Regions from separate parts of the Anaerosporomusa subterranea genome, predicted to be linked through region 2. Evidence: a T-box and tRNA genes for the amino acid it is inferred to sense, from the RefSeq annotation. Region 2 holds a T-box; the other holds one or more tRNA genes.
What was found. A T-box is a leader RNA that pairs with one kind of tRNA and senses whether it is charged. The one in region 2 lies ahead of leuS (leucine--tRNA ligase), so its partner is inferred to be a tRNA-Leu.

Region 1: it encodes a tRNA-Leu, which carries the amino acid that the T-box ahead of leuS (leucine--tRNA ligase) is inferred to sense. The anticodon was not compared.

The regions. Positions count from the first base shown of each region.
Region 1 is NZ_LSGP01000017.1:938,526-954,092, forward strand. Features, by position in the region: gene AXX12_RS11840 (precorrin-8X methylmutase) at 1-98, shown strand, start outside; gene AXX12_RS11845 (cobyrinate a,c-diamide synthase) at 91-1,485, shown strand; gene AXX12_RS11850 (cobyric acid synthase) at 1,658-3,178, shown strand; gene cbiB (adenosylcobinamide-phosphate synthase CbiB) at 3,180-4,145, shown strand; gene AXX12_RS11860 (GHMP family kinase ATP-binding protein) at 4,136-5,005, shown strand; gene cobD (threonine-phosphate decarboxylase CobD) at 5,008-6,093, shown strand; tRNA gene AXX12_RS11870 (tRNA-Leu) at 6,172-6,255, shown strand; tRNA gene AXX12_RS11875 (tRNA-Gln) at 6,270-6,346, shown strand; gene AXX12_RS19360 (hypothetical protein) at 6,878-7,015, opposite strand; gene AXX12_RS11880 (OB-fold protein) at 7,144-7,932, shown strand; gene lexA (transcriptional repressor LexA) at 8,381-9,001, opposite strand; gene AXX12_RS11890 (LysM peptidoglycan-binding domain-containing protein) at 9,133-9,393, shown strand; gene AXX12_RS11895 (SAM-dependent methyltransferase) at 9,591-10,796, opposite strand; gene AXX12_RS11900 (YmaF family protein) at 11,207-11,563, shown strand; gene AXX12_RS11905 (small, acid-soluble spore protein, alpha/beta type) at 12,233-12,433, shown strand; gene AXX12_RS11910 (hypothetical protein) at 12,542-12,997, opposite strand; gene AXX12_RS11915 (hypothetical protein) at 13,340-15,250, shown strand.
Region 2 is NZ_LSGP01000013.1:540,615-556,181, forward strand. Features, by position in the region: gene tatC (twin-arginine translocase subunit TatC) at 1-744, opposite strand, end outside; gene nrfD (NrfD/PsrC family molybdoenzyme membrane anchor subunit) at 1,068-2,033, opposite strand; gene AXX12_RS06340 (4Fe-4S dicluster domain-containing protein) at 2,033-2,608, opposite strand; gene phsA (thiosulfate reductase PhsA) at 2,620-4,911, opposite strand; gene AXX12_RS06350 (slipin family protein) at 5,099-6,043, opposite strand; gene AXX12_RS06355 (GntR family transcriptional regulator) at 6,021-6,425, opposite strand; gene AXX12_RS06360 (ComEA family DNA-binding protein) at 6,690-7,256, opposite strand; gene leuS (leucine--tRNA ligase) at 7,381-9,858, opposite strand; T-box leader at 9,922-10,127, opposite strand; gene AXX12_RS06370 (hypothetical protein) at 10,250-10,636, shown strand; gene AXX12_RS06375 (OsmC family protein) at 10,633-11,067, opposite strand; gene AXX12_RS06380 (metallophosphoesterase) at 11,211-11,939, shown strand; gene AXX12_RS06385 (zinc ribbon domain-containing protein) at 11,980-12,630, shown strand; gene AXX12_RS06390 (hypothetical protein) at 12,748-13,485, opposite strand; gene fusA (elongation factor G) at 13,513-15,567, opposite strand, start outside.

The sequences.
Region 1 (15,567 bases), on a different contig from region 2:
ATATCACTGTCAAAGGAACGAAAGGCGGCAGTCCGATTGCGGCGGCAACAGTGAATGCTTTGCTCTATATGCAGGATCAGGGACGATATGATGGCTGATTTGCAGATACCGCGCCTGGTGATTGCCGCTAATCATAGCGGGGCTGGCAAAACAACGATTGTTACCGGCTTGCTGGCGGCGCTTGCCGGTCGTGGGCTAAAGGTTCAATCCTATAAGGTTGGTCCTGATTATATTGATCCTGGCTATCACCAATTGGCCAGCGGCAAACCGGCGCATAATCTTGATACCTGGCTGCTGCCTGCAGAAGAAATGGTCTCCATTTTCTCGGAAACGGCGGCAGGTAACGATATCGTAATTATCGAAGGGGTTATGGGTCTGCATGATGGCGGACGCAGCGGCATTAGCAGCACTGCCGCGATTGCCAAATTACTAAACGCACCTGTGGTCCTGGTGGTTGACGCTAGATCAATGGGCGAGAGCGCTGCCGCAACAGCGTTAGGCTATAAGCTTTATGATCCTGAGGTGAATTTCGCCGGCGTGATTATTAACCGCATCGGCTCAGAATCGCATCAAACGATGATCAGCGAAGCTCTTGACCGGCTCAAGATCCCTGTGCTAGGCTCGATCAAGCGCAACGCTGATCTTACTATGCCGGAGCGGCATCTTGGCCTAACGCCGGTAACAGAACATGATATTGGACAGACGCTACAGACACTTTCCGCTCAAATTAGCAAGCAGGTAGCTGTCGATCAGATTCTGGAACTGGCGAAGCAGGCGCCGCCGCTGCAACGAGTGAATAAGCAGAAAAAAACAGTTGCTTCAGTCGTCCGTATCGGGGTTGCCCAGGATGATGTATTTTCGTTTTATTATCCGCAAAGCCAGGATGCGCTTGCTGCACAGGGGGCCGAGATTGTACCGTTTAGTCCGTTGCGGGATGCTTCTCTGCCAGATGTCGACGGCTTGATCCTAGGCGGCGGTTTTCCGGAAATGTTTGTTGATCAGCTCACAGCCAATCAAAGTATGCGACAGGCTATCTATCAGGCGGGACGGCAAGGTATGCCGATTTATGCTGAATGCGGCGGACTCATGTACTTATCCCACAGTATTAATGATTTTGCCGGTCGCTCTCATGCTATGGTCGGATTGGTGCCTGCAACCTGCGCGATGCAGAATAAACTGGAAACAGTTGGTTATGTAGAAGCTACTGCTTTATGCGATAATGTACTATGTCAGGCTGGCGATGTGATTCGCGGCCATGAGTTTCATTTTTCGCGGATGCTGCTAGATCATGAGGTCGGCGATTTTCCTTGGGCTTTTCAATTTAAGAAAATACGGACGGGAGCAGCTTATCCAGGCGGCTTCATGACTGATAATATTTTAGCGTCCTATCTTCATCTGCATTTTGCCGGCAATCAGCAGGCTGCTAGACGCTTTGTTGAAAAATGCAAACAGTTTAAGGAAGACCATAGTAAGAAAAACCGCTGATACGGTCTTCGGGGCGGGGGAACGTAGTACAAAGAACGCGAAGCGCCCTTAGCGCGCTTCGCGCCTGCACAAAACGCACATATTTTTGCGTTCCCGCTTTGCGGGCTTTGTGCGCTTCGCGCGCTTAGTGTTAAACGTTACTTTATGTTAAGAATACCTGGAGGTGGTCTCATTGGCGAAAACGATTATGCTGCAGGGGACAAGTTCCCATGTGGGTAAAAGCATTATTACCACAGCGCTATGCCGGATTTTTTATCAAGCCGGTCTGAAAACTGTTCCGTTTAAGGCGCAGAATATGGCCTTAAACTCCTATGTTACCAAACAGGGTGATGAAATGGGACGAGCGCAGGTTGCGCAGGCGGAAGCGGCCGGGCTTGAACCGACTGTCGAGATGAATCCCGTTTTACTCAAACCAACCGGTAACGCCAGTTCGCAGGTTATTGTTATGGGCAAGCCTGTTGGCGTGATGTCAGCCAAGGATTATCACTCTGGTTACAGTGTTACTGCCCTTAACGTGATCGGCGAGTGCTTGCAAAAATTGCATCAGGATTTTGATGTCATTGTCATTGAAGGCGCAGGCAGTCCGGCGGAAGTCAACCTAAAGGCCAACGATATTGTCAATATGCGTATTGCCAAACTGGCTCCGGCGCCGGTGCTGTTGATTGCTGATATTGACCGGGGCGGCGCCCTGGCTTCGGTTGTCGGCACGCTGGAACTCTTAGAACCTGATGAGCGGGACTTGGTGAAAGGTATTATCATCAACAAATTCCGCGGCGATATCAATCTGTTGAAACCAGCGCTGGATTTTCTTGAACAAAAAACCGGCAAGCCGGTGGTGGGTGTCGTGCCGCATCTGGAGCAACTAGGCATTGATGATGAGGATTCCGTATCACTTGACGATAAACAGCCTGTCGCAAAGCGGGATATTGAGATCGCGGTGATGCGGCTGCCGAAAATCTCCAACTTTACCGACTTCGATTCCTTGGCTAGAGAAGAAGATGTGACAGTGCGCTATGTTCGTCAGGGTGAAGCGATTGGGAACCCGGATTTGCTGATTCTTCCCGGCAGCAAAAATACTACCGAAGATCTCTTGTATTTGCGCGAGCAGGGTTATGACCAGGATATTATCCGTATGTCAGCAACCGGCACGCCAATTGTTGGCATCTGCGGCGGTTATCAGATGCTGGGTAAGGAGATTCATGATCCCGAGCATACCGAATCGGACATTGATCGGGTAGAAGCTCTGGGCTTATTAGCTACGGTGACGACGTTTGCGGCTGATAAGATTACCCATCAGGTAACAGCCGGTTGCAGCAGTCATGGCTTCTTAGGCATGAATTACACTGCTGTAACCTTGCAAGGCTATGAAATTCATATGGGGCGGACAGAATTCCTCGGCCCGGTCATCCCGGCTTTTACCATCACAAGCCGTTCAGGGAGTGTGCATAATTGTGCCGATGGAGTGGTACGCTCTGATGGTTTGGTGATGGGCACTTACATACATGGTATTTTTGATAATGATGAGTATCGCCGGACAGTAATAGACAATCTGCGCACGCGCAAAGGCCTTGCACCGCTAAAAACAGTGCAAGATACGCAGGCGCGCAAGCAGGAAAGTTATAACCGTTTAGCCGAAACAGTAAAGAACAGTCTTGATATGGGCTTAGTTCATCGAATAATGGGTGTTGAATAGTATGATTATAGGAGTACAGGCACTGATTCCCTTGTTTGCCGTATTGATAGATACTGTGGTTGGTGACCCGCGCAGCAAGTGGCATCCGGTAGTGCTTATCGGCAATTTGATAGCCACTTTGGAGAGAGTGCTCCGCAAACCAGATGCCTCCGTGCAACGGCAACACTGGGCCGGAGCTATTTTGGTGTGTTTAGTATTAGGAATGGTATATAGTGTCGTCAAGGATTTGCTGTATATATTAGAACTGCTGCACCCGCTGGCCGGATTTACCGGTGGCGCAGTTTTGCTTTCCTTTGCGATCACGCCCCGCAGTTTGGCTGAAGCAGGCTGTGAGATCAAAGACTATTTACTAGCCGGTGATTTAGTGCAGGCAAGAGCTAAGGTGGGCTGGATCGTCGGACGTGATACCGACTCACTGGACGAAGCGAGCGCCACTCGCGCTACAGTGGAAACGGTGGCCGAAAATATTGTCGACGGCATTGTTTCCCCGCTTTTTTATGCCGCTATCGGTGGTGTGCCACTAGCTTTTTTGTATCGGGCGGTCAATACGCTTGATTCTATGGTTGGTTACAAAAATGAGAAGTATCTTCATTTTGGCATGGTTGCTGCTAGAGTGGACGATGTCTTCAATTATATTCCGGCAAGATTGACCGGCCTATTAGTCATTATTGCGGCCGCTTTGCTACGCTATGATGCCAAAGGCGCCATGAAAACCATTTTGCGGGATGCTGCCAAGCATCCTAGTCCCAATAGCGGCATCCCAGAGGCGGCAGTGGCAGGCGCGCTCGGGATCAGGCTAGGCGGCTTAAACTACTATGGCGGTGTTGCCTCTTTCCGCTCCTATATGGGAGAACCCCACAAACCACTTGTGGCGCAGCATATTCAGCAAACCACTCAGCTAATGGCTCTGGTAACCAGCCTGACTGTGGTCGTTGTTGTGCTGTTGGGAGAATGGTTATGGGCATAACGGTAAAGGCGCCCGGTACTTGCGGTGAATTGGTGCAAGGAGCAATTAACGGGCAAAACTTCTTAATTACCTGTCCGATCAATGTCTATTCCACAGTGGAGATTGGCTTTGGTCAGCAGCAAACAAGCAGTATTGGTGATAAAACTAGGACTGCAGTAAAAAAGACGCTAGCGTATCTGCAACAATCGGCGGCTGAGTTAACGATAGCCGCGAAATCTGAGCTACCAATCGGCAAAGGGATGGCTTCGAGCAGCGCCGATATTGCTGCAGCCTGTCAGGCTACGGCCCAATATTTTGGCAGGGTATTGACTGCGGATGAAATTGCCGATATTGCGCTAGCAATTGAACCGACTGATGGAATCTTCTATCCGGGAATCGTGATGTTCGATCATGTCAGTGGTAGCATCCGGCGGTTGCTGGGGGCTCCACCGACTATTTATATTGCCGTCTTTGATGTTGGCGGCGAAGTGAACACGCAACGTTTTAATCAGCGCGACGATTTAGCTGCTTTAAATGCCGCTAAGGAAAGCCTGGTGCAGCAAGCAGTGGAACTGGTAACAGAAGGTCTACGCTATGGTGATAGCCAGATGATTGGCCGGGGCGCTACCTTGAGCGCTGTTGCCAACCAAACAACACTGTATAAACCTTGCTTAGAAAAGGTAATTGAGATTGCCGAGCGGTACGGTGCTGTTGGAGTGAATGCCGCGCATAGCGGCACTGTATTAGGGATACTTTTTCCCGCCAGTGAACGATCACAAATGTCATCATGTATAAAAACTGTGTCGGCAGCCTGTTCTGGTATTACTTATTGGCGAATAGTAGAAATGATTTCAGGCGGATTGACCACAGTGGAGGGGTAACAATGCAACACTTCGAACACGGAGGCAACTTGTATGCTGCTGCGCGGCAAACAGGCGCCAACCTTAGCGAGTATCTTGATTTCAGCGCTAACATTAATCCTTTGGGGATTCCCACTAGTGTGCGACAGGCTCTGGCGATGTCGCTGGATAGCATTATTCATTACCCTGACACAGAAGCTGCTATGTTTAAACAAGCGGTCAGTCAGCATTACAGAGTGCCGGTTGAAACGATTACTGCTGGCAATGGTGCAGTGGAACTACTCTATGTACTTTGCCATGTCATTAAGCCCAGACGCGTTTTAATTCCCGCGCCTGCTTTTAGTGAATATGAACGGGCAGCTCGCGCCGCCAGAGCAGAAATTGAATATTTCTTTTTGCAGTCTGAGGCTGGTTTTGCTGTAGCAATCGAGGAAATAATTTCGGCTTTACCTACGGTTGATATGGTGTTTTTGGGCAATCCTAACAATCCAACCGGCGTGCTGGTTGAGAACAGACAGATCGAGACCCTATTGGCGGCAGCGAAGGAATGCAATGTTACGGTCGTGGTTGATGAATCTTTCCTAGACTTTTTGCCAGAGGACAGCATGTATACCTGTCGGCCCCTTTTGCGAAAATACCCAAATCTATTTATCCTACATTCACTAACTAAATTTTATGCTATGCCTGGTTTACGGCTGGGCTTTGCACTGACTAATCCAGACCTGACCGGTCTGCTTCACCTAGGAAAAGACCCTTGGAATGTAAATTGTCTGGCGCAAATAGCAGGCGTGACTGCTCTTAACGACTCGGATTACCGTCAACAAAGCCGTCGCTTGCTTGCCGACGAAATAAACCTCTTTTATCAGGGGTTAGCAGATATTCCTGGCTTAAAAGTTTATCCCCCTACAGTTAACTTTATCTTAATCGATATTACAGGTGCGGGAATGATGGCGACAAATTTGCGAAAAGCGATGATGGAGAATAAAGTATTAATCCGTGACTGCAGTAATTATCCCGGACTTTCGCCTTTTTTCATCCGAGTGGCGATTAAACAACCGAAACAAAATCGGCTGCTGCTTAAGGTTCTGCGGCAAGCTTTGACGAAATAATGCTCACTCTTTGCTAGATAATAGCGGTGTGATGTTGACGTTCGCTTAATCTTATGCTAATATATGAAGGTATCAAATGCGGGCGTGGCGGAACGGCAGACGCACCAGACTTAGGATCTGGCGGGGCGACCCGTGGAGGTTCAAATCCTCTCGCCCGCACCATTAGCTTTATACATTGGGGAGTCGCCAAGCTGGCTAAGGCATCGGACTCTGACTCCGACATTCGAGGGTTCAAATCCTTCCTCCCCAGCCAGTTACTCCTTAAAAATGTGGTATACAAAAGCTGAGATTTCGATGGTAAATCTTAGTTTTTTTGTGCTATAAATTATAAAGTTCCAGGTGAATTAAGCCTTAGGACGAAAGAAACGGAGCACGAGAGTCGTTAAACGCACGAGTGCCACTAAATGATGATCGTATAATAATACAGGTGCTTTTGTGCCGCTAGTGTCACTCGCGTTCAGTGTACCACGTACCTCGATAAACAGAACAAAGAGGAAGCTGTGAGCTTCCTCTTTGTTCTTGGAGTAGGGTGCGATTGCAACTGTCAGGAACCAATTACTGTCCTCCGTTTAGAAGAGGACACTGACTGAACACCTGGAGTTTTCATGGCAGTCCACCTCCGTTAATACTATGCCCGAGCACAAGAACAACTATTCAAGATTTTATCCGATGACCAAGCCGTTCTAAGACTCCCACTTCTAAAGAGGAGCAAGAGCGGCTAAGTCCCTGGATAAGTACGGCTAGGATTCAGATCGAGTTAAACGCCACCTGAATCAAGTCTGCTTTATTTGGTTTCTTTGTTCACATCTTTAAATTCAAGACCTTGCGTTTTTAAGGTTGGCGAGCCTGCCGTTTTTCGCTCCCGCTCTTGTGCCTTATTGCTTTGTACGGTATGTGACTGGTCCCATGTTTTTTTATCCATCAGCAATCACCTCCTAAGCTCAGTTTTCCCTCTGTTGTAGAAGATTATAGCGTAGGATGCCAAAGTCAGAGGAAAACAGCAATACTCTGTAGAATAATGATAATGCTAAACTATTGCCGGAGGTTCTTATGGCGCCAACTAAAGCGGAATTGCTTGCCTATCTGCGCCAAGCCCGGGCAGAATATCCTTTATTGACAAAGGAAGAACTGGAAGCCTTGGCGTTAGCGCATTTTGCTGGCGGGTTAAGCGAAGTGAAGCCAACACCAGAGAAAACTGTGCCGCAAGCTGAGTCTGCTCCTAGGACGGCAGTTGTCTCAGACCAACTGATTGAGGAGCGGATAACGATAGTAGATTCCAATCCACCGTCTGCAATCACTGCTGCGCTGACGCAAGAACCGCCTCAGCACAATGCCGAAATTGTCTGGCCTGTTTTGAGTCGGCGGGTAGTATTTGTGACGCTTATCATCGCGATGGCTTTCTCGGCGGTGATCGCAGGCTCTTATTTTTATGGCTTGCGGACTCCACCACCTAAGGGAAAAGTGATTGCGTCTGTCACTGATCTCAGCGAAACAGCTCCCTACGAAACCGGCGAAGTTACCCAATTCGGAAAGCGATTCGCTGGCAATGCCTCATATTATGATGATAAATATCATGACAAGGTTCTAGAAATGGTCGGCATGGTTGAGGTTGTGGAGCGAAATTCTGAAGGTTATTTAGAGGCAACGCTATTATTAGTTGATCAGCGGAATACTGTTTTCCGGGCGCGTTTTCGCTTTCTGCCAGAGCAGGAGGAAGCGATAGCTTTGGCACGGGGGACTATGGCTGTGCTAAAGGGCAATTATGCTAGATATAAAGATGGGATGATACGACTATTTCCTGCAGTTGTCGTGTATAATAGCGCGCAGCCGGAAGGATAGGCAGAACACTGCCGCGAACACAATCTTTTCCGCGAGCGTGTGGCGGCAATGACCGAAACCATTGCAACTAACTCAGTCGCAATGTCATTTGATACGTTCCGTCTTTTGTATGATTGGATCGCAGAACACGTGCTGGTCAGAGATGCTGAATATGTCCCCTATGTAAGTAAATAACAAAGAGCCTGAGCAATGTTGAAGAATTGCTCAGGCTCTATTTATTCGAATTAGTAGTATCAACTTAACTATGTATAACTCAACCCGGCGCTTGTTGATAGCCCTTAGATGCTACTTACGAGATGGGGGTTATCAACAAGCGCCGTCTTTGGGATCGCTCAGAGGCCCCAGATGCTAGGCGCGACGAGCACGTCAGCGATCGCGTACAGTGGGGTACGCAGAGCGAACGCGCACAGGAGCAACAACGCAGATGGGGTCTATCAGCGATCCCAAACTACATGCGGCGGAATAGGCCAACTACCTTCCCAACCACATCCACCTTATCCGCATATATTGGTGCCATCGTGTCGTTTTCTGGCTGCAGCCGGTAACGTCCGCCTTCTTTGTAAAATCTCTTTACAGTCGCTTCTTCTTCATCTAATAGTGCGACAATGATGTCGCCATTATTGGCGGTGCTAGTCTCTCTGACCAAAATGTAATCACCGTCAAGAATACCGGCATTAATCATGCTATCGCCGCGCACGTCCAACATGAACACATTGTCATCGCGACCGATGAGCTCAGCAGGAAGCGGGAAAGTTTCTTCGACATTCTCGACCGCTAAAATGGGTTGGCCTGCAGTAACCCGGCCGATATGGGGAACTGGGATCATGTTTCTTTGTCGCCAGGAAGATTCATCCATAATCTCGATTGCTCTTGGCTTGGTGGGGTCACGCCGGATGAAGCCTAATGCCTCAATTTTTGCCAAATGAGCATGAACAGTGGAACTTGAACTGAGGCCCACCGCTTTGCCAATTTCGCGTACAGAAGGCGGATATCCCTTTGCACGAACATTCTGTTTGATATACGCTAAGATCTTCTCTTGTTTATCGCTTAATGATTCCGGCATATACATCACCTCATCGCTATTATAGCATGGATTATAACAAAAACAAACAGGAGTTCGCAAACAGGACTTGACACGAACGTATGTGTGATGTACTATCTAATCAAAGAACATATGTTCCGAAAAGGTAGTGGTATTGAATGAAGATTATAACTGGTATAGTGATTGCCATTGTATTCTATCTAGGAATAGTTCATGCTAATCCCTTAGCTGACCAATCACAAGTAACCGTCATTCAGGTTCGATCGGGAGATACAGTATGGAAGATCGCGGCCGAACACTCTGCAGAACGCCAGGATATCCGCGAGGTTGTTTCAGTGATTCGCCAGTTGAATCAACTCAATCATAACGGACAGATTCAACCCGGACAATTGCTTAAAGTTCCTAAACAATCTATGTAGCATTCACACATCGTCAATCAGGATCTAATACAAATCTCTTGGCAGTCTGTTGTCATACTCGGGTAGCTCCGATAACGGGGTTGGTGTCACACGATGAAGTGCTTAAAGTAACAAAACCCGAAGTTTAATCAGACTTCGGGTTTTGGATTTATCGTCGATCCCCGCTTCCGCAGAATGCTTTAACTATGGAAAGTACGTCAAGATAAAGTTTCCAGCCGGTCTGTGTACAGATGATTAAATGTTAATGGCAGACTATTATTAAGACCTTTGGAGAATAGCAATTGGTGAATATTTAAGCCCGACGTCCGAAAAGAAGCAGCGCAGCCACGTAAATATATACTCCACATTCTTACGAAGCGTTTGCCAAATTTCTGTTCAATTTCATCAATATGTTTACCAAAATTCATATACCAACGGTCAAGGGTTGCGGCGTAATGCATACGTAAGCTTTCGACATGCAGCAGGTGAAAATCATATTCCGGTAAAAGCCACATAGTTTCCCGTAAGGAAGGGACGTAGCCACCAGGAAAAATATATTTTTCCATCCAGGAGTTTACTGGTTTTTCCTTTGTTGCCGTTATTGTGTGCAACAGCGAAACTCCTCCAGGCGTCAGTAGCCGATTTATTTTCTTCATATATTTAGGTAGGTTTTCTTTACCCACATGTTCAAACATACCAACACTTACTATTTTATCGAATTGATATTTGGTTTCGTCTAAGTCCTGATAATTAATCAGCATGACATCGACTTTATCTGCTAAACCCATCTTACTAATTCGCTCTCGCGTAGCGCTAAACTGTTCCTCACTTAAGGTAAGGCCTAGCGCGTTGACTCCGTACATTTGCGCTGCTGTTAGGATAAGCCATCCCCATCCACTCCCGATATCTAAGAGCCGCTCACCTGGTTTTAGGCTTAATTTCCTAAGAATATGGTGGATCTTTTGCATTTGGGCTTGAAACAAGGAGTCTTCGATAGTATTGAAATAAGCACAGGAGTAACTCATAGTCTCATCCAACCATAGGGAGAAAAAATCATTTCCTAAATCGTAATGATGCTTAATATTTTCTTTTTGTTGCCATCGATTGGTTGCGCTGTTGATTGTGTTAAATGCTAATGCTAGTTTACTGCCTTGCCCATGGGCCGTGAATATGTTTTTATTTAGTTCTACAATCTGGATAACTTCACCTAGGTCACCTTCGAAGTCAAAAACTTCGTCCACATAGGCTTCTCCAAAAGAAAGCATTGGGTCGGCGAAGTCAAAATTCAGGGGCGGTGCTTTTTTAAAAATTATTTTAATTTTTGGCGGGACGTTTCCATAAGTGACGTCCTCGCCATCCCAGTATACGACTCTAAAGTCACCTGTTGCTTTCTCAAACAACGATTTAAGCAATAGCTTTTTCATACTCGTCCTTTCATAAATGCGAACGTCTCGCCGAGTGGGAGCTTACAGCTTTAGAATAACTCAGTAGATAGTCGTGTCACTAAATAAAAAAATTATACGCCGTAAATAAAAAAAGCTTCTTTACATAGAGACGTTATATGAAACAGACCCTGGAGTTAAGCTCCAGGGTCTGTGCTAATCTGTAGCATGCTGATGGGCCGCACCGCTTTCTTGCGCCTTGGCATCGACGTTCGGTCCGTTTAATAGCCGCTCTTACCATAGACCAATCTAACCTGTCGCAATCTCGCTCCAATGAGATGTATCTGTAGTACCTATTGAAAATAATTTGTGTGGTTTTGATAATAGAATGAAATGTAACGGTTCATGTTTATGTAACATACAATGGAATATAGAGTGAAAGGAGGGTAACAATGCTAAAAGATACCAGATCTTGTTTTTGCCATGAAGAAGAGTCGCAAACTCATGTGCATGAATTTTTAGGAAGCACCAAGCTAGCGGAACTGGAGGAAGATCCGCACAACCATCGTTTTGCCGGGGTTTCACGTGAAGTTATCCCATGCGGCGATCATGATCATGTACACAATATAAAGACAAGGACAGACTTCTTTGAAAACCATTTTCACGAAATCTGCGTTCAGACAGAAGAAGATATTGATGTAGGTGATGGAAAGCATGTGCATTTTGTATCTGGGACGACCGAAGAGGCTGATGGCCATACGCACGATTTTGTTTTTGCCACGCTGATTGAAAACCCAATCGGGGATTAACCTTGGCTGTAAATGTTAACAGCAAAGCCGCTAAGTCTGCTGACTTAGCGGCTCAATATATTTCTGTAAAGAATCCCGTTATCCTCTTTCGCCTCACTAATACATAAAACGGTAATCTGTTGCTACCCACTGGCAGATTACACAAATCAGCTACTCTGATTCCGGTTACCGGATACTACCTTTTCCGATTCTATGCCAAGAACAGGAAAGTTCCACCTATACTTAATACAGCAAAGCCGCAAACCGGTCGTGATGCTAAAGCAAAGATATAAAGGAATATTGCCAGCAAAGTATATCTGGGAATATCTTCTCTCGGCGTCTTTAGCTTCTCTCACCATTGCCCCACTTCATCTGTCGTGACGTCTCCCCCATAAGTAGTTTCTCAATAACCTCTTGGTAGTAGTGACCAACTGAATAATTTGCGTCATTTTGATAAATATTATCTATAAATCAGTAAATATTTTTTTGAGGGGGAATGACTTATGGGTGAAGGCGTAATGTCGCAAGCATCGAAGGATAAATTGGCTCATGATCTTGGCTTTGGTCATAAGGTAGAGGACGGGGATTGGTGAGATGTATCTAAATAACCTTTTTTAACAGAATAGCTTTTGTCATAACGGCAATACTATACACAGGCTTCCGAAAAATAAATACTGGAGGTGGCTGTATATGGGAAAAGTTATGTCAGAAGAAACAAAATATAAATTAGCGCACGATCTTGGTTTTGGTGCGAAAGTAGAAGATGGAAATTGGGATGACGTTACCACTGGTGAAGTTGGTTCTATGGTCAGAGAAGCTATCAGACGTGGTGAACAGGCAATGGCTGAAGAGGCTAAAGCAAATGGCGCAGTTCATCAAAATGCAAAATAACGAAAGATGCCCCGAAGTTATAGACTGTATCCCTAAAAACGGACATTGAGAAAACAGGCCTCCTGTCGTAGGATAAATATGACAGGAGGCTTTTTGTATGGGAAAACATTATGGCCAAATCATTATCAAAGATGTATTACGAATGAGAGCGGAAGGCTTAACTAATCGCCACACGTAATTATAATATTCTCGGTTCTTAAATAATTCCTTAAGTTTATTTTGATAAAATTCTTCATTTTCAGAAGCCTTAATAGTTGCGTATTCAGAGAATGTTGCGACTGCTTCATGTACATGTCGGGATGCTTTTAAAAGTTCTTCAGATATATGATCGAATTGAATGGCTTTACTTTGTATTCTCCACGATAGTTGATCAATCATATAATGTATATTTCCATAGATTGTTGAAGTTGTTAAGCAAAAGTGTGTTGTTTCATGTACTTGGATATAAATCAATGATTCTAAATTTACTTCATATGGATCATATCGCATAATTCTACTAAAGTCGAATAAGCCTTGTATTCGATAATTTTCCAGTCTGTTATTTCCATCGAAAAAAGATGTCATAGGAGAGAACCTCCGCTTATATATGATTATATCCTTTCTTATCTATAGCTTTGAAATTCCCTTCATTTTTATTGAATCTGAATAGTTTCCGGGTAAATATTATATATTCTCTTTTGACAAATATGATGAAGGTGGCTGAATACGGGAAAGGTTATGTTTTGAAGAATAGGCAATGGCCGAGGAAGCGAAAGCAAATGTGGCGTAGCATCAGAATGCAAAATATATATTAATTTGGTAGGAGTTTTGTGATTTTATCCGAAATAAGAAATAGCAAATAAAGGTAGTGTCGATAACCCCAAGGAATAAGTTGCCCTAATTTATTGAGTATGGAGAAATCAATATATGATTAAGCAAGAAGGTATAGTACGAAGAAATGATTTGAATCTACGAGTAGAATGTATTGGACTAGAAACAGAAATCTATCAAATAGATACATTTGGGTTTGTAATATATTGTGCTAATTACAAAGGTGATTTCGAAGAATTGGCAAAGACTTTCGATTATTCGATAAGGCAAATTGGGACCAATGTTGTTCTGACCGATCAAAGGCTAACAAAATATCTAAAAAAGATAGATAACATTCCTTTGTCAAATGTAGTAAGTGAATTTAATGCAACCTGTGTGACCAAAAGTGATTTGGATAATTTCATACGAAGCAAGTTTTACGCAGTAGATATTTCTAATATTACAATTCCGAGAACAGGGATTGACTTTGAAATCCTTATTGAGGTTTCAAGGGAAACCGAAGAAGCTCAAATAGAAATAATGACAAGCTATCTTTTGAATTCAGATTTGGGCACAGATAAGATAACAATCAAATATGAAAATAATGATTTTAAGGAATTATTGAAAGATGATATTACGAAGGCAAACACAGAAAATGAAAAGGTTAAGCAATTAGAAGATAGTTTTAAAGTCATGCAACTAAGTCTAAATAAAGATCTTCCATTTATGATTAACGAAGCTGATCTTTGGTTTGAGCATGCTGAAGATATATATACTGGCAAAATGATAAGAAATGATCTGTATTTTTATAGAGGAGATTCGTTAAAGTGCTTTCTTGATTTTTCTGTCTTCGATAATATCGACTTGCGTAATGTATTATTATTATATGATACGGTGTATATAGCACTTCCCATTGAAGCACATTTAATCAATTTTTTGGAACAGCAAAACATGACTATTTCAGACTTGATTGAACTTGTAGATATGGGAAAAGTTATTTTGTTTTTGCCTAATTTAGAAACCAGGTATGATAAAAATCTCCTTTTAGAAGTATATAAATGTAATCCAACTGCTATTGTTGGCAGACGTGGTATAAATACATTACTGGCGTCTTATTTGGCTGAAACAAAATATCAATATGAAAAACGTTTACCAGGGATATACAAAATAGCGTCAGATATATATATGAAAGGTGTGGAACAGAGAGACTTTACTCTGCAAAATATAGCTCGTCTGATAGCTTGGCCAATTACTGCAACGGCGGATAGCTTTCGTTATTTGAATCAGAATAGCCCGATGGCAGTGAGTAATTTCGGTATAAATAATGTGATTTACGAAAATATAAAGAACTACGACGAGCAGGAGAAAATCTCATTTGAATTAACTGTCAATTCATTAAGTACACACATTGCAACAGCATTGCAATCCACTTACTTCCCGTTTCAGCAAGATGGGAAAGATGGTACAAAATATTCTGATGCGGGAATTTCTAATATATTAGGAGATTTTTTGAAACTGTATTGGTATGACTCAGATAATATAGAGAATATAAATAATTATTATCACCAGAGCAATGAGGATTTTCTTAAGTTATTTGAATGTAAACATAATATAAAAATTTCAAAAGTTGCTTCTTTGGCAGATGAGTATAATACACAAAGGGGCTTTCGGGATCTTTTGGTTAGACTGAGTCATTCAGATGAAAAACTACGTAAAAGTAAAATAAAGGAATATAACGACCTTTTATTTGAAGTTGGTAAAATCCAAAGCAATAAAAATGGTGGTTTTTTAAAGTTTATGTTGGGTAGCGCTGGTTTTTTGCCACTTAACTATGAATTATCTTTTGTGCTATCATTGATAGGAATAATAAAGGATAAGGTAGATGATTCTACAGTAATGATGAAGCTTGCAGAAATGAAAGCTATTGAAAAGTGTATTAAAGATCAAGGTGTGATGAATCCTGAAAAGCAAAGTGTAGAAGATATTTATCTACTTGATAAGATATCTCGTGTTGCAATATTAAAGTAATGAATTGAACCGTCCGTATTGCTTTTTTGGACACTGAGAATACCAATAAAAGCAAGTTAATTCTATGGCGCGTTGAGTATGTAGCAGAGAAGAAAAAGCAAAAAAGGTTATATACAAACATCTCATTGGAGCGACGTGACGACAGGTGAAGTTGGCTCAATGGTAAGAGAAGCGATAAAACGCGGCGAAGATGCCATAACTAAGGAAGCAAAGGTAAATGGTGCGGCGCATCAGAATGCGGAATAAATGAGAAAACCCTCGAAGTTCAAAAAATGAGCTTCGGGGGTTTGTGCTATATGGAGTGGGTGTATGGTGTT
Region 2 (15,567 bases):
CCTTTTCATTATGCATTTCACAATCCACAGACTTATCTCATACAGCACCAGCAAAGGCAGTGCCATCATAATTTGGGATACCACATCCGGCGTGGGCGAAACAACACCGCCGATTACAAACGCCAATAATAGGACAATTTTACGTTTACGTATTAAAAGTTGCGAACTAATAATACCAAACTGAGCTAGCACTAGGATGAATAAGGGCAACTCAAAGATAAATCCAAATGGGAGCACAAATGAAATTACAAAAGACAGGTACTGCCCCAGTGAGAACATCGGTTGCAAGACATCAGACGCATATCCCATAAAGAATTTTATACCTGCTGGCAAGACGAAAAAATACGAAAACCCTAATCCAGCAAAAAATAAGACCACCGAAGATGGAACCAAAAATAGCGACGCCTTGCGTTCCTTGTTTACCAACGCAGGAACGGTAAATGCCCATGCCTGATAGAGAACCACAGGCAGCGCTAGCAGAAATCCAGCAACTACCGAAACCTTTAGATAAGCAAAGAAAGCCTCCGCGGGATTCATATAATATAACTTACCTGCTGGCGCGGTAAGCAGGGACACCATTTCTGCAGCATAGAGATAGCTAGCACTAGCACCGACTGCCACCGCTAGAACCGACTTGATCAAACGTTGACGCAACTCCTGCAGATGATCAACCAGCGACATCGTTACTGGTTCAGTCGTCTGCATATGATCTGAGTCACTCTCATTCGTATCTACCTCAGACATCATTTCGCCTCGCTTTTTCGTTAATTGCCATTTCAATCTCGCAACTTATATCGACAAGTGCAATGCCCAACTCTGCGCCATCCGTTAAAGGCGGAGTACTGGCCTTCCCAACTGCCCCTATAGAGGAAGAGATGCATAACGCCACTGTGCGCATGCACCTTCTCCTCTCCTTACTTCAACATAGCTTTGACTTCCCTGTAACTTTGGCACCATCGATTGGGAGCGCCGGTGAGTTCATGACATATTACATATTTCTCTAAGGTCGAACTCTACGGCAATCCCCCACTCTTCCGCGGCTTGTTTGGCCGCGCTCTGAATAGTAATCAGAAGAATATTTGGCCTGCGTACAGGATATAAAAACGTAGTAATACCACGCCCCCTAATGCAAGGATGGAATTAAGCAATACCGTACTCAGCTTATAGCTTTGTCCGTGTAAAGACGAAACTGCAACTATCAAGGGGAGCATTAATCCGACTCCAACCACGCCAATCCAGAAAACTCTAGCCCAAAAGCCTGTAGTAAGTGCTTGGATTGCAATAGCGGATGTATTGCCCCCTGCAAAATAGAAACCGATAAACATCAAGAATAAGCAAAACAATTCGAAGGGAACAACTTTCAGGTCAAGCGCCAGCAAATAGTTAAGGTCATCTTCACTAACAGATCCTTTAAACATAGTAAGTCCGATTAAGATGTTTGCAGCGATACCGGCGGAAATGCCGGAGATCAAAAATAGCATTGGTAGAATTGGTGTATTGAAGAGAGGCTTCCCGATTATCGCGGAGATGAGAAAACCCGTGTATATCCCTACACCGATTGCCATGGCGACTAACACTTTCTCAAAGTTCACGCCCAAGCGTTCAAACCATTCAACGATGGGGAGAAGTGGTTTGAAAAACCAAGCTGTGGCGCTCTCCCGCAACAATTCCTTCTTGAAGATAATGGCAAAGAACAGTATGGTTAATGGGCTATACACCGAAAGCAATAGGGTGCCGATTGACATGACTGACTTAAAGTTATAGTACACAAGCAGATACCAAAATGTTAGTGGCTTGCCCAGGTCGAATACCAGCAAAGCCGTACCGAGTATTATTGCTGGCGGCGCAATCAGCGCACCGGCTTTGATCAGTCCGTCCCAAGGCGCCGCCTCATTCCCGCTGCGCCATTTTACCATGATCGCTGTCATCAAAGCGCCGGCACTGAGTCCGGCTAGAAACAGATACACTGCTATCGGCCAAGGCCAGACAATCTCCGTATACTGTGATGTGTTCCCCCAAATGTTTTCCCACATCACGCGTCACCCCCTCTCCAGTTTGGAACAGTGACAACTTTGGGCTTGAGCCCCAAATGCTCCTTAGGTTTAACTGCCCGCTGACTCTTGAGAGCCAAGCTAATATCGCTTTTCGAATCATTCATATCACCAAATATGAGGGCACCAGTAGGACAAATCGATACACACGCAGGTTTTTGCCCTCTTGACACTCGTGTTTCATGGCAGAAGGTACACTTATCCGCAGCGCCAGTCTCTGGATTCAGAAACCTTGCCTGATACGGACAGGCTGCAATACAGTATTTACAGCCAACGCAGAACTTTTCATTGACGAGAGTTACACCGTCTGAGGTCGTATACGATGCGCCGGTAGGACATACGGGCACACAGGGTGCAGAATCACACATGACGCACGATTTACGGTGGAAGTCGGTAATTAGATCAGGGTATTTCCCTTTAGGGCCCTCAATCCAGACTTGAAGTCTTGATACCTTATCAGGCACTTTATTTTCCGCGCGGCAGGCCGTGCTGCAAGCCTGACAGCCGATGCACTTGTTGGAATCATATAGCATCCCATAACGTTTTTGCGTTGCCATTATTATCCCCCTTACACCTTTTTCAAAGTCACACCGGCTGTCTGGAGTGTTATCCCGCAAACCGGAACGGTGGAAGTTGGTATCATCAGATTGGAATTGACACCTTTCTTATAGGCTCGCTTCAGGCCAGGAGAGACACGGCCAAACCCCATATAACAGAAGACTGTATCCGGCCGGACCCCTTCTGTTATGTACGCTTTAACCTGCTGTTTGCCGACCGTTGATGCCATTTCTACCAGATCATCCGTCTTCACGCCCAGCTTACTCGCTGTTTCGGGATGCATCCAGAGTCGGTTTTCAGGCATCAATTCGTGCAGCCATGGCACATTATGCGTATGTCCATTGGTATGGAGTCCAGTCTTGCCTTGAATGAATAGTTGCTGTCCTGATTCAGCGATCTGGATCGGCCTGTAGACAGGCACGCCGCGTCCAAAAACGTTTTGCGCCACCTGCGACATTAGTTCGATTTTCTTGGATGGGGTTTTGAGGTTGGTCAGATATTTATCGATGTATCCTTGCTCATTGACTAATGATTGTGCATCAGGGAATTGTTTAACGAATTCTGCCACCGAATTCTTATCTCGCAAGAATAGCGGTTTCATGCCAAAATTGACAAAACCTTTTTCCTTACCCATTTTGACCAGATCCTGTTTTCCGCCCATTTGCGTTAAGCGAATGTCATCAATGTTTGTATAGGGGAAATAGGCGCCAAGTCCCATCTTCTCAGAAAGCTCTTTGAAAATCTGCCAGTGTGCACGTGTATTATAGACTGGTTTAACGACCTGTTGCCGTAATGTAAACGCTGGTACACCACCGGAATAATCGTTGAAACCTTCATCCCGCTCTAAATAAGTGCTTTCTGGTAGCACAACATCAGCAAACATCGCAGTATCTGACATATAGATGTCACAAACAACCAGCAGGTCAAGCTTCTTCATGGCTTCAATGACTCGGTTGGTTTGCGGCATGGTAACAACAGGATTATACCGATAGGCAAAGTAGCCCTTGATCGGGTAGGGTTTTTCAGTCAGGATGGATTCCGGCACCGCTTGGGCAATACCGTCGCCGGCAGGAGCCAGCTCCATGGGATGTCCTTTTACGCCAGCGCCATCAACTCTCGGTTTTGCAGGTTTCGGAAATGGCGGAGTCTTGAAGCCGGCAATCCCTTGAACAACTGGTTTGCCGACCAGACCATTAATAAAACCAGGACCTTTGCTGAAGAACGATCCGCCAGGCACCTCCAGGTTGCCAAGCAGCATATTGCCAATAATAATCGCACGGCGTAATTCGAACTCCTCCGGTGTGAACGTTGTACGCCAACCCCAGTCAAGGATAGCTTTCGGTTTTACCGCAGCCATTTCTTTTGCAATTCGTTCAATATCGGCCGCCTTAATGCCTGTTTCCTTTTCCGCCCAAGCCGGGGTATATGATGTCACACTGGCCTTGACGGCTTCAAATCCTTCGGTGTACTTGGTAATGAAGTCTTTATCATAGAGGCCATCACGAATGAAGACATGATTTAAGGCAAGAACTAATGCAAGATCTGTTCCCGGCTTAATAGGTAGCCATTCGTGCGCTTTGGCCGAGGTTAGCGAGTAACGGGGGTCAATGGACACCAGTTTACCGCCCTTGTTGATACAGTTCATCACACCGCGCACCTGTGCCACATTAATCCCTTCAAAATAGTTGCGACCCAGTGACACGATATATTTGCAATTACCATAGTCTAGACCTAAGCCTGCTGTTCCGAACGTAACTTCAAGCCCCACCGTCCTGGCTAACGGGCAGGTAGATTCGTGGTTGTGGGTATTCGGCGATCCGTACGCTTTAGCAAACGTATATAGGTAAGACATGTGAGGTCCTTTTCGGCAGCCAAAAGCCATCGCCTCAGGACCGTACTTCTCCTTAATTCCCTGCATCTGCTTAGCAATATAGTCGTAGGCTTCTTCATAACTGACTTCTTTCCATTTACCCTCCCCGCGCTCACCAACGCGAATTAAGGGCTTTTGAATCCGTTGCGGATCATATAATTGTGACTGTCCTGACACCCCGCGAGCGCAGAGTGTGCCGCCAGTGGCACCCCAATCAGGGTTCCCGCTGACTAAAACGGCTTTTCCGTCCACAACCTTTGCCTGAATTGGGCAACGTGATGTGCACATTTCGCAAAAGCTGCGTACAAAATCAGCCTTGCCCTCCACTTTGCCGCCAGCAGCCCAAGTCGCTATGTCTGGAAACATTGAAGCAACCGATAAACTCGCAGCTACTGCGCCTGACAACTTTAGAAATGACCGCCTGGTTATCATCTTCTGACGCCCCTCCCCGCTAATCCATTCGATAAGAGACACAGTGTATTAATTCATTAATACATTTAATATTAAATTATACATTGGTTAGGAAATTCCTGCTATTTACTAAGCAATGTCAGAAATTTGTTATAAATTTCTCAAGCAAAAACAGCCATCATGTGACGGCTGTTTTAGAACTTGCAAGCTACGCTTTTGCTTGCGAATCATTCGTTGAATTACATTGCACTTTTTCTGAAGCCATTTGCTGCGACAAGGCGAGTGAACCTATATTTAACGAGTCAGCAACGCCGCTAGGAGTTACTATCAGGCCACCACGTTCCTTCAATCCTTCGTATAAGATGTTCATTGCCCGCAATTGCAGCGCAATAGGATTGTTTTCATAGACCTTCGATGCCTCGGCAAATCGCTGAGCAATTTCCGTCTCCGCTGTACCGAGGATGATCCTCGCCCGTCTTTCGCGTTCAGCTTGCGCCTCTCGACTCATTGCATCCTGAAGGTTCGCCGGAATGACTACATCCCGTATCTCAACCGATTGTACGGTAATTCCCCATGGCTCTGTTCTTGTATCAATGACGTCCTGCAGTACCTTATCAAGTTGCTCGCGCCCGGAAAGAATATCGGATAACATCGATCGGCCCACAACATCACGTAAAGCCGTTTGTGCAATCCACGCTACTGCCTCTCGGTAATTTTCCACCTCCAAGGCAGCCTTTTCCGGGTCCCAAACCATCCAGAATAAAATCGCATCAACGTTCACAGGAACCGTGTCTTTTGTTAGCGTCTGCTCAGCCAAAAAGGGAGTGGCGACAATTCGCTGGTCGACCCAATATGCAACACTATCAATGATGGGAATGACCCAGAAATGCCCCGGTCCCTTTAACCCGCGAAATTTACCTAGCCGCAGCACAACTGCCTTTTCCCACTCATTGGCAACTTTTAATGACATGCTAAGTAATAGTCCGATTAGAAGGCCAATATAGGCGACAATCTGATATGGCCATATTTCAAAAATTGTGAAGTTTATCAGTATAAATATAAAAAACAACAAGTAAGGAAGTAAATTGATTCTTCGCGAAGGACGGACAGGTATTTGTGTATCCATTTCACTAAATGCTACTTTTTTCATCATTGCACTCCTTCACATCGCGAGGTACAAGAGAATCAATAATTGCGAAAATGTCGTCGCGGGTAAATCCTAACCTATGGGCTTCCTCAAGTAGTTCTTTCACCCTTTGCTCAAGGGTCTTCAATTTATCGTAATCGATATCCTTTGATAAGGTAACAAATGTACCCTTTCCTTGGTGACGCGAAAGGACTCCTTCGCGTTCAAGCTCCGCGTAGGCTCGGCTAACAGTGTTAGCATTTATTTTTAGCTGTACTGCTAACTGCCGAACGGTCGGCAATTGTGTCCCTTGGGGAAATGCACCGGCTAAGACTGCGTTCCTATACGCTTCTTTTATCTGAACGTAAATGGGAACACCGCTAGTATAGTTGAGAGCAATAGGAACCATGAACTCACCTCAGCTTTTTACGGAAAAATAATGCCCGGAGTCTGTAAAAAATATTCAGACGCCAGACAGCAGAGACTGCGAGGCCGCGGGTGCGCTGAGATCTCGCCAACTTTGATGAAGTGCATATGGGTATTTTTCAACAGACTCTTTAGAGATAAATTACTACTCCTCGCGCCTATAAGCATCCACCGCATGAAGGCTGGTTCCCGCAGCAGTCAGCCTCATTCGTTCGGGAAAATTTCCCATTCAGTCTCTCCCACCATGTTATAATGAGACCTTATCCTTGATCGAATTATATTTTACATCCCCAATGCCTGATACCTTCTTCAACTCGTCAACCGTCTTAAAACCACCCTGCGTAGCGCGGTATTCTAGTATGCGGTCAGCTAGGGCAGGTCCGATTCCTGGAAGCGATTCCATCTGTTTTTTATCAGCGTTGTTAAGATTAACTTTTCCGGTGGTCTGTCCCCCGGAAGTAGTCGGTGACAGATTACCTGGGACATGGACTTGCATACCATCGGTCAGTTTTTGAGCTAGGTTAACAGCTGAGGCGTTAGCGCCAGCAGCAAAACCGCCGGCTGCGTTTATAAAATCGACCACCCGAAGCTCACCAGACAGTTTATATACACCAGGCCGGACCACGAAGCCGCTCACATAAACCACAATGTCCGCCCCTGCTGTTGCCGAGCCGGTTGTAACTGTTGGTGCAGATGGGGCGACGGCTACAGCCGCGGATTGGCTTTGTTGCTGCCAAATGTAAAAACCGCCGGCTAAGACTGCAGCCATAATTATGACCAAAAGAAGGTATTGTCGCTTTTGCGGTTGCTCCATAGTCTGCCTCCCAGGTTATAGTGGTGTTAGTATTCGCCACCGATCAGCATTTTCCTGTAAAAAAAAATAGGAGTTTTGCGAAAAAAGGCGTCTGGCTTTTCACCAGACGCCTAATAAATCTTATCTATTTGACTACAATGTTGACCAGACGTTGCGGAACGCAAATCACTTTAACCACTTGTTTGCCAGCAATGAGGGATTGTACTTTTTCCTGACTAAGAGCGAGTTTTTCCAGTTCCTGAGCACCAATACCGAAAGGCGCCAAGATCTTATCTCTGACTTTGCCATTGATTTGCAGTACAACCTCGACTTCATCCACCTTCACAGCTTCAGGGTCGAAGTTTGGCCAGGCTTGATTATGGACGCTGCCAGCAAAGCCTGCCTCATGCCACAGTTCTTCGGTTATATGGGGAGCAAACGCCGCCATCATCCGAAGTAATGCCGAAACGGTTTCCCGCATCATGGCGGAATCTGCATTGGCAGTTTGATCCTTTAGATGGTACATGGCGTTGACCAGTTCCATGATCGCGCTGATGGCGGTGTTGAAATTGAATCGCCCTTCAATATCTTCAGCCACTCTCTTAATCGTGACATGCAGAATACGGCGCAATTCTTTTTCGTCTTTAGTCAATTGAGCAGGATCAAGGTTTTTCGTTGTCCCCATCTGTGGAGCGTAATGGGCTACGATGCGCCACAAGCGATTTAGAAAACGATAAGAGCCTTCAACGCCTTGGTCGCTCCATTCCAGGTCGCGCTCAGGCGGCGCTGCGAATAAGATAAACAGACGGGCAGTGTCAGCACCATACTTCTGGACGATCTCCTCCGGCGAGACCACATTGCCTTTGGACTTCGACATCTTGGCGCCATCTTTGATGACCATGCCTTGAGTTAAGAGATTCTTAAACGGTTCGTTCACATTGATTAAACCAGCATCTTTCAGCACCTTCGTAAAGAAGCGGGAATACAAAAGGTGTAAAATTGCATGTTCAATTCCGCCAATATATTGATCCACAGGCATCCAATAATTTGCCTTCTGCGTGTCGAACGGCCCAGTCACGCAATCCGGACTGGTATAGCGGATAAAATACCAGGATGAACAAATGAAGGTATCCATCGTATCCGTTTCACGTCTAGCGTCTTTGCCGCAAACCGGGCATTGGCACTTCACAAAGCTTTCAGTCTTAGCCAGCGGTGATACCGAGCCTGTGTCAAACGACACATCTTCGGGCAGCATGACAGGCAAGTCTTTTTCCGGAACTGGTACAGCACCGCAGTCGGGACAATAGATGATAGGAATCGGCGCACCCCAGTAGCGCTGACGAGAGATTAGCCAGTCGCGCAACCGGTAGTTAACACGCCGCTTGCCAATACCTTTCTTTTCAAACGAGTCAGCAATCGCTTCTTTGCCGACTTCATTATCTTTACCGGTAAATTCACCTGAATCTACCATGACGCCGGCGCCATCATACGCGCCATCCATAGTTTCAATGCTCAGTGATTGGCCTTCCGGTTGGATAACTAGTTTTTTCTCTAGGCCATACTTAGTCGCGAACTGCCAGTCACGCTCATCATGAGCAGGCACGCCCATGACCGCGCCGGTACCGTATTCAAATAATACATAGTTGGCAACCCAGATGGGCACCTTTTCGTCGGTAAACGGATGTAAAGCGTAGGCACCAGTGAACATGCCTTCTTTTTCAGTATCGGTTGATGTACGATTAATTTCACTAAGGTTTCTAACCCGCTCGACAAAACTGCGAACCGGGGCCTCTGTCTCTTTGCCGGCAATTAACGTTTCTACCAGTGGATGCTCTGGCGCAAGCACGATATATGTGACACCAAATACCGTGTCTTGACGGGTGGTATACACCGGTATTTCGCCTTCTCCTTCCGCCAGCCTGAAGGAAAACTCGGCGCCAACGCTACGGCCAATCCAATTTTCCTGCATTGTCTTTACGCGCTCGGGCCAGCCGCTAAGCTCACTCAGGTCGGCCAAGAGCCTGTCCGCATAATCAGTTATCCGCAGGAACCATTGTTCCAATTCTTTTTTTACGACAACCGAATCGCAGCGCCAGCACTGTCCATCAATGACTTGTTCATTGGCAAGCACGGTGTTGCACTCATTGCACCAGTTAACAGCAGCTTTTTTCTTATACGCTAAGCCGCGATTGTACATTAATAGGAAAAGCCACTGCGTCCAACGGTAATAATCAGGGTGGCAAGTTGCCACTTCACGATCCCAGTCATAGGAAAGCCCTAATTCTTGCTGTTGGCGGCGCATGTTAGTGATATTTTCCCAGGTCCATTTCGAGGGATGAATTCCATGCTTAATTGCGGCATTTTCCGCAGGCATGCCAAAGGAATCCCACCCCATCGGATGCAGCACATTGTAGCCCTTCATTCGCTTGAAGCGAGCGATGACGTCACCAATTGAGTAGTTGCGGACATGGCCCATATGCAGATTGCCGGATGGATATGGGAACATTTCAAGTACGTAGTATTCTGGCTTCTGACGGTTCATCTCACAGGAAAATGCCTTTTCCTGGGACCAAACTGTCTGCCATTTGGTTTCAATGTCTTTCGGCATGTACTTTTCGTTCATGATTATCCCCCTATGTACGTTCAATATAAAGCTAAATGTGTAAAAAAACGCCCCCGGCAATCTGCCAGGGACGAGATTTCCTTCTCGCGGTACCACCCTGTTTGGCGGCTGAGCCGCCCGCTTGAAACCGGTAACGACGGCCAGACGACGTCTGTATCACAGACGCTCCTCAGCAGCGAGTTGGGCGTCTGGGCGCATTGGCTCGCATCGAACCGCCAATTTTCTGTGCCGCCATCGAACCGCTTACTACTCTGCATCGTAGGATTTTCGCTACTAGTATAAACCCGGAAGCGGAAAAAGTCAATCTATAGCAGAAGAGAGAACATCAGCACCATGGAGTTCTAGCATACAGGAAAACAAGCATAAACTGTACCATCTGAGGAGGTGTATCATGTACAAATTGATTATCGGCAATGTTCGAATAGCTATCCACGACGACGCTATACCGCGCGAAAAAGCAATCGCTGCGGCGCAAGAAGCGGTACAGAAAGCGGGGCGGGCCGGCAAGCATTTAAGCCAAATAGATATTTTCCAATCCGACGAAGGGATCAGTGTCAAGACAATTGAGAAAGCAGGTGCTCGCGCTAGTCGCAAGACACTGAAACAAAGCATGTATGACAGTATCTTGGCTGCAGCTAAGGAAAATCTCGCCTCAAGCGCGGCCGGTCCAGACAGTTGGACAGATGACGACAGTGGCCAGCAATGGCACGGCTCAGAAGTAGAAGCCGCCCGCAGCCAAATACTCACTGAGCTTTCCGCCTGGCTCAAGCAGAGCTAGCTCATGTAGCCGGTTTTCGGATAGCGGACTCCATTTAACTCATAGGCAAAGGGTATAGTCGCTTTAAGTCCATCAGATACTGAGCAGTACTTTTCTTTACTCAACCGTATGGCTCGCTCCACGTTAGCTGGTCGGAGTTCACCCCGCAGACGGTACAAAATGCGAATCTCGGTAAAGCTTTTCGGTTCTGTTTCGCGTCGATCACCTTCCACCTCCATGCTGAAGGATTCAAGTGGTTCACGCATCTTGCCTAGAATCATGGCAATATCAATACCGGTACAGCCAGCCAACCCTAGTAAGATCATCTCCATTGGCCGAATGCCTTCCCCTTCCCCGCCAGCGTCTCGGCCGGCGTCCATCAGGACGGTTTGACCGTTCTGTCCGACGCCGGTAAATTTCATTTTTCCGTTCCATTCTGCTTGAATCCGCATATTGATCCGTCCTTTCCCCCACTCTAATACTTTTCCTATTCGCCATGTTTCAAGATTATCCTGTGTAATTCCGTTGGACTTGCAGTAGATGGAAAAATTCTGTAGTATAGAAGCAGAAGATTTGGCGAGAGGAATTTTTTCCAATGAATATATATGCTATTGCTGACCTCCATCTTTCAGGCACTCCACCGACTAAGCCCATGAATATTTTCGGAAATCATTGGCAAAATCACTGGGAAAAAATCAAAACAGACTGGCTGATAAAAGTTTCTGAAGATGATGTAGTCTTGTTGGCAGGCGACATTTCATGGGGCATGCGCTGGGAAGAGGCCTTTGTTGATTTGTCCGAAATCATGGCAATGCCCGGACGCAAAATACTAGTTCGAGGTAATCATGATTATTGGTGGCAAACGGTTAGTAAAATGTCTAAGGCAGTGGACGGCAAGCTAACCTTTTTGCAAAACAGCTTCGTTTCAGCCGGCGATTGGGCTATCTGTGGTTCGCGCGGTTGGTCATGTCCGGGAGATAAGGATTTTAGCGAAGAGGATCAACCCATTTATCAACGCGAGTTAAGTAGATTACGTCTATCGTTAGAGGCGGCGCGTCTGGCTGGTTTTTCAAAAATTATTGTCATGCTGCATTATCCTCCAACTGATGCAAAGCTCAGGCAAACTGGTTTTACCGAACTGCTTGATGAATTTTGCGTCCAGGTCTGTGTGTATGGACACTTGCATGGCGAAGCGGCAAAGTCCGGCCCTGCGGGCATGCGCAACAGTGCAGCCTTTCTATTAGTTGCCTGTGATGCAAGTAACTTTACTCTGCGACGAATCCTAACAGATACCGGCAGGATTTCTGCCCTGGACGGCGAATAGTCTGTGAAAAAGAATGGCAATCTTTAGGGGGGCTAGTCATATGGTTGAAAAACTTGAATTTGTTCGCAACTATGATGACCTCAGCACTGAGCGCGGTTTTCAATTCGAATTCTATTGTGATCGCTGCGGTACAACCTTCCGCACAGAATTCCAGGCTTCGATGACAGGTACAGTTTCTGATCTATTGGGCACGGCTAGCACGATCTTTGGTGGTATTTTTGGCACTGCGCGCGATGTGTCAGAACGAGTCCGCTCATCTTCTTGGCAGCAATCGCGTGATCAAGCCTTTCGCGCTGCTGTTACGGAAGTTAAACCTGAATTTATCCAATGCCCGCATTGTATCAGATGGGTTTGCCGCAAAAATTGCTGGAACATGAAAAAGGGACTCTGTAAAGAATGTGCGCCTGATCTCGGTGTAGAGATGGCCGCAGCCCAAGCTAATCGTTCTGTTGAAGAAGTATGGGCTCACGCCGCGATGGCGGAGGAAGATAAAAAGCTCGATGTAAAAGAATGGCGCACGCCCATTCGCGCCACTTGCCCAAACTGTGAAGCCGCCCTGCCAGCCAACGTTAAATTCTGTCCAGAGTGTGGAACAAAAATTCAAACCGTTTTACATTGCTCTGAGTGTGGCACGAAAATGAACCCAGACGCTAAATTCTGCCCGGATTGCGGGCACAAGGTTGCGAAATAACTTAAAACCCAACCTCTGTTTCCTCTGTGAAGACGTAACCTCGTCTGCTTCACGAACTTATATATTCTCTACTATTGCGAAAAAGGACTCCCACTTACATGGAAGTCCTTTTTGTGTTTACTTGCTGCTTATGACTGGCGGCAGCGGTCGTAAAGTCGACATCATAGAATTCAATACCGGCGTCCAAAAAGCCCGTTCACTGTCGGTTGTCACTAACAGGACTGCCGTCCCATAGCCGCCGGCATTAAATATCCAACACCGCGCGTAAAGGGGAAACAAGAAGTCCTGATAGTTGATTAGGAAGCGGACCCCACCTGCATAGGCTTGTTTGCCGCTGATGTTACCTAAGTCAAACTGATCAAAATCCAGCACCTTCAATCCCATGCCTGTCGTAGGGTCTGTGTATTGCATGGTATCTAGATTCTGGTGTAGTTTGTCTTGCATCATCACTGCCGCAACTCGTTGTTCAATATTCAGTGGGTTGTCAAAATAGGCCAACGTTTGCGGGTCTAAGGCCACTCGATCACGAACAGCAACAAGCCAAGCCAAATGATACGCCTGACCGTCATTCATGGTCAACTGGTAGGCGGCAAAATCCACCCGATCAGGTTTTAATTTATCTTCCGCATTAGCCATTGGCAGTTCTAATTTTGAATCCAATTTGACTTTTTGCGAATCGATGATTTTTTTTACATCAGGGAATTCGGCTGCCATAAATTCTTGTGGCGCACGAAATATACCCAGTATAGGGACCTGCCAGTTTTTTTCACCGCTGAGACTGGCTGCAAAGCAGATATTCGTCAGCAGAGAAAGCACTACGGTGAGCAGAATCAACTTAGCCCATATACGGGTCATCACCCAACCTCCAATTCGAAGTCTTCTCTATTCCTCGTCTTCTTTCTCTTTCTTATGAGCTGCAATGATCGTATCAGCGATGCGTTGCGGCACATCTTCATAATGATCAAAGCCCATATCAAAACTGCCTCTCCCCTGGGTTAGCGAGCGCAGGTCGATCGAATACCGGAAGACTTCCGCCAACGGAGCATGTGCCCGAACTACACCAAGACCATTACCAATGGGTTCCATGCCGAGAATGCGGCCACGACGACTGTTGAAGTCACCGATAATATCACCCATACTGCCTTCAGGCACAGTCACTTCCAAGCTATAAATCGGCTCCAGGAGAACCGGCTTTGCTTGAAGAACACCTTTCTTCAGCGCGCTAGAAGCGGCAATTTTGAATGCCATTTCGGATGAATCGACATCATGATAGGAACCGTCAACTAGTGTAACTTTGAAGTCAGTCAGCGGGTACCCGGCTAATACACCGTTAACCATGGCGTCACGAACGCCTTTTTCGACAGCTGGGAAGTATTGCCGTGGAACAGCGCCGCCGAAGATATTTTCGGTAAATTCAAAACCACTACCTGCCGGAAGCGGGTCAATTTGCAGCCAAACATGGCCGTATTGACCGTGACCGCCGCTTTGCTTTTTATGTTTGTATTCAACTTTTACACTAGTGCGAGCAGTCTCGCGGAAAGGAATCTTCGGATCGCTCAGTTTAACGTCAACGCCGAATTTCCGCTTCATCCGTTCGGTAATAACATCAAGATGCATATCGCTAAGACCACTCACCAGTAGTTGAAAGGTCTCAGTATTCTTTTCTACTCGGAAGGTAGCGTCTTCATCTTGCATCCGGAACAGTGCATTACCCAGTTTATCCTCGTCACCTTTATTTTTAGCTTCGATACTCATTGTAAACATGGGCTTAGGATAGGCAATGGGATCGAACAAAATCGGCTTATCTTTGTCACAGAGGGTATCACCGGTCACTGTGTCCTGCAGTTTAGCTACTACAACGATATCACCTGCATTGGCAACTGTTAGCGAGTCTTGGGTTTTGCCTCTGAGTGTAAAGATGCTGCCAATCCGTTCCGATTTATCGCGTGAGGCATTATACAAGCTTCCATCCGGCTTGAGTGATCCTGAGAATACACGGATAAAGCTTAATCGACCAACAAATGGGTCGGCATTAGTCTTAAAGACCAATGCTGAGAAAGGATCCGTATTTCCCCGTTCCAACACCGCTTTGGTACTGGGATGCACACCCGCTACACTCCTGCTTTCCGGTGAAGGAATGTATTTGACAACCGCATCCAAAAGCAGACTGACACCAATATTTTTTATCGCTGAGCCACAAAGAACTGGACAAACTTTGCCTTGGGAGATGCCCTGAATCAGTCCGTTTCTAATTTCTTCGTCAGACAGTTCTTCACCCTCAAGATATTTGGTTAGCAGATCGTCATCCGTTTCGGCAGCCGCTTCAATGAGCGCCTGGCGGGCTTCTTGGGCCTTATCTTCCAAATCAGCTGGGATATCGCTTTCTTTGTATTGTGTGCCTTGTGGATTGGCTGGAGTATACGCTTTCATTGTCACCAAATCAACAATGCCTTTAAACGTATCGACTGCGCCGATCGGCAGCGTCAGCGGTACAATATTGGCGCCGCTTAGGTTTTGCTTCATCTCGCTGATGACGGTATCAAAATCTGCATTTTCCCGATCCATTTTATTAACAAAGGCAATACGCGGCAGAGCAGATTCATTTGCGTAACGCCATACTTTCTCAGTTTCCACTTCCACGCCGGAAGCGGCGCACAAAACAACAACAAGTCCGTCAACTGCCCGGAGGACTCCCTTTACTTCGGCGACAAAGTCGGCATAGCCCGGAGTATCGAGACAGTTGATTTTATGGTCGCGCCACTCACAAGGCGCTAAAGCTGCGCTAATGGTTACCTTGCGTTTAATTTCTTCCGGCTCAAAGTCGGTCGTGGCTGTGCCGTCATCAACACGTCCCAATCGGTTAACTGCGCCCGCATTGTACAGGAATGCTTCTGCCAAAGAGGATTTTCCAGCTCCACCGTGTGAAACAATACCAAT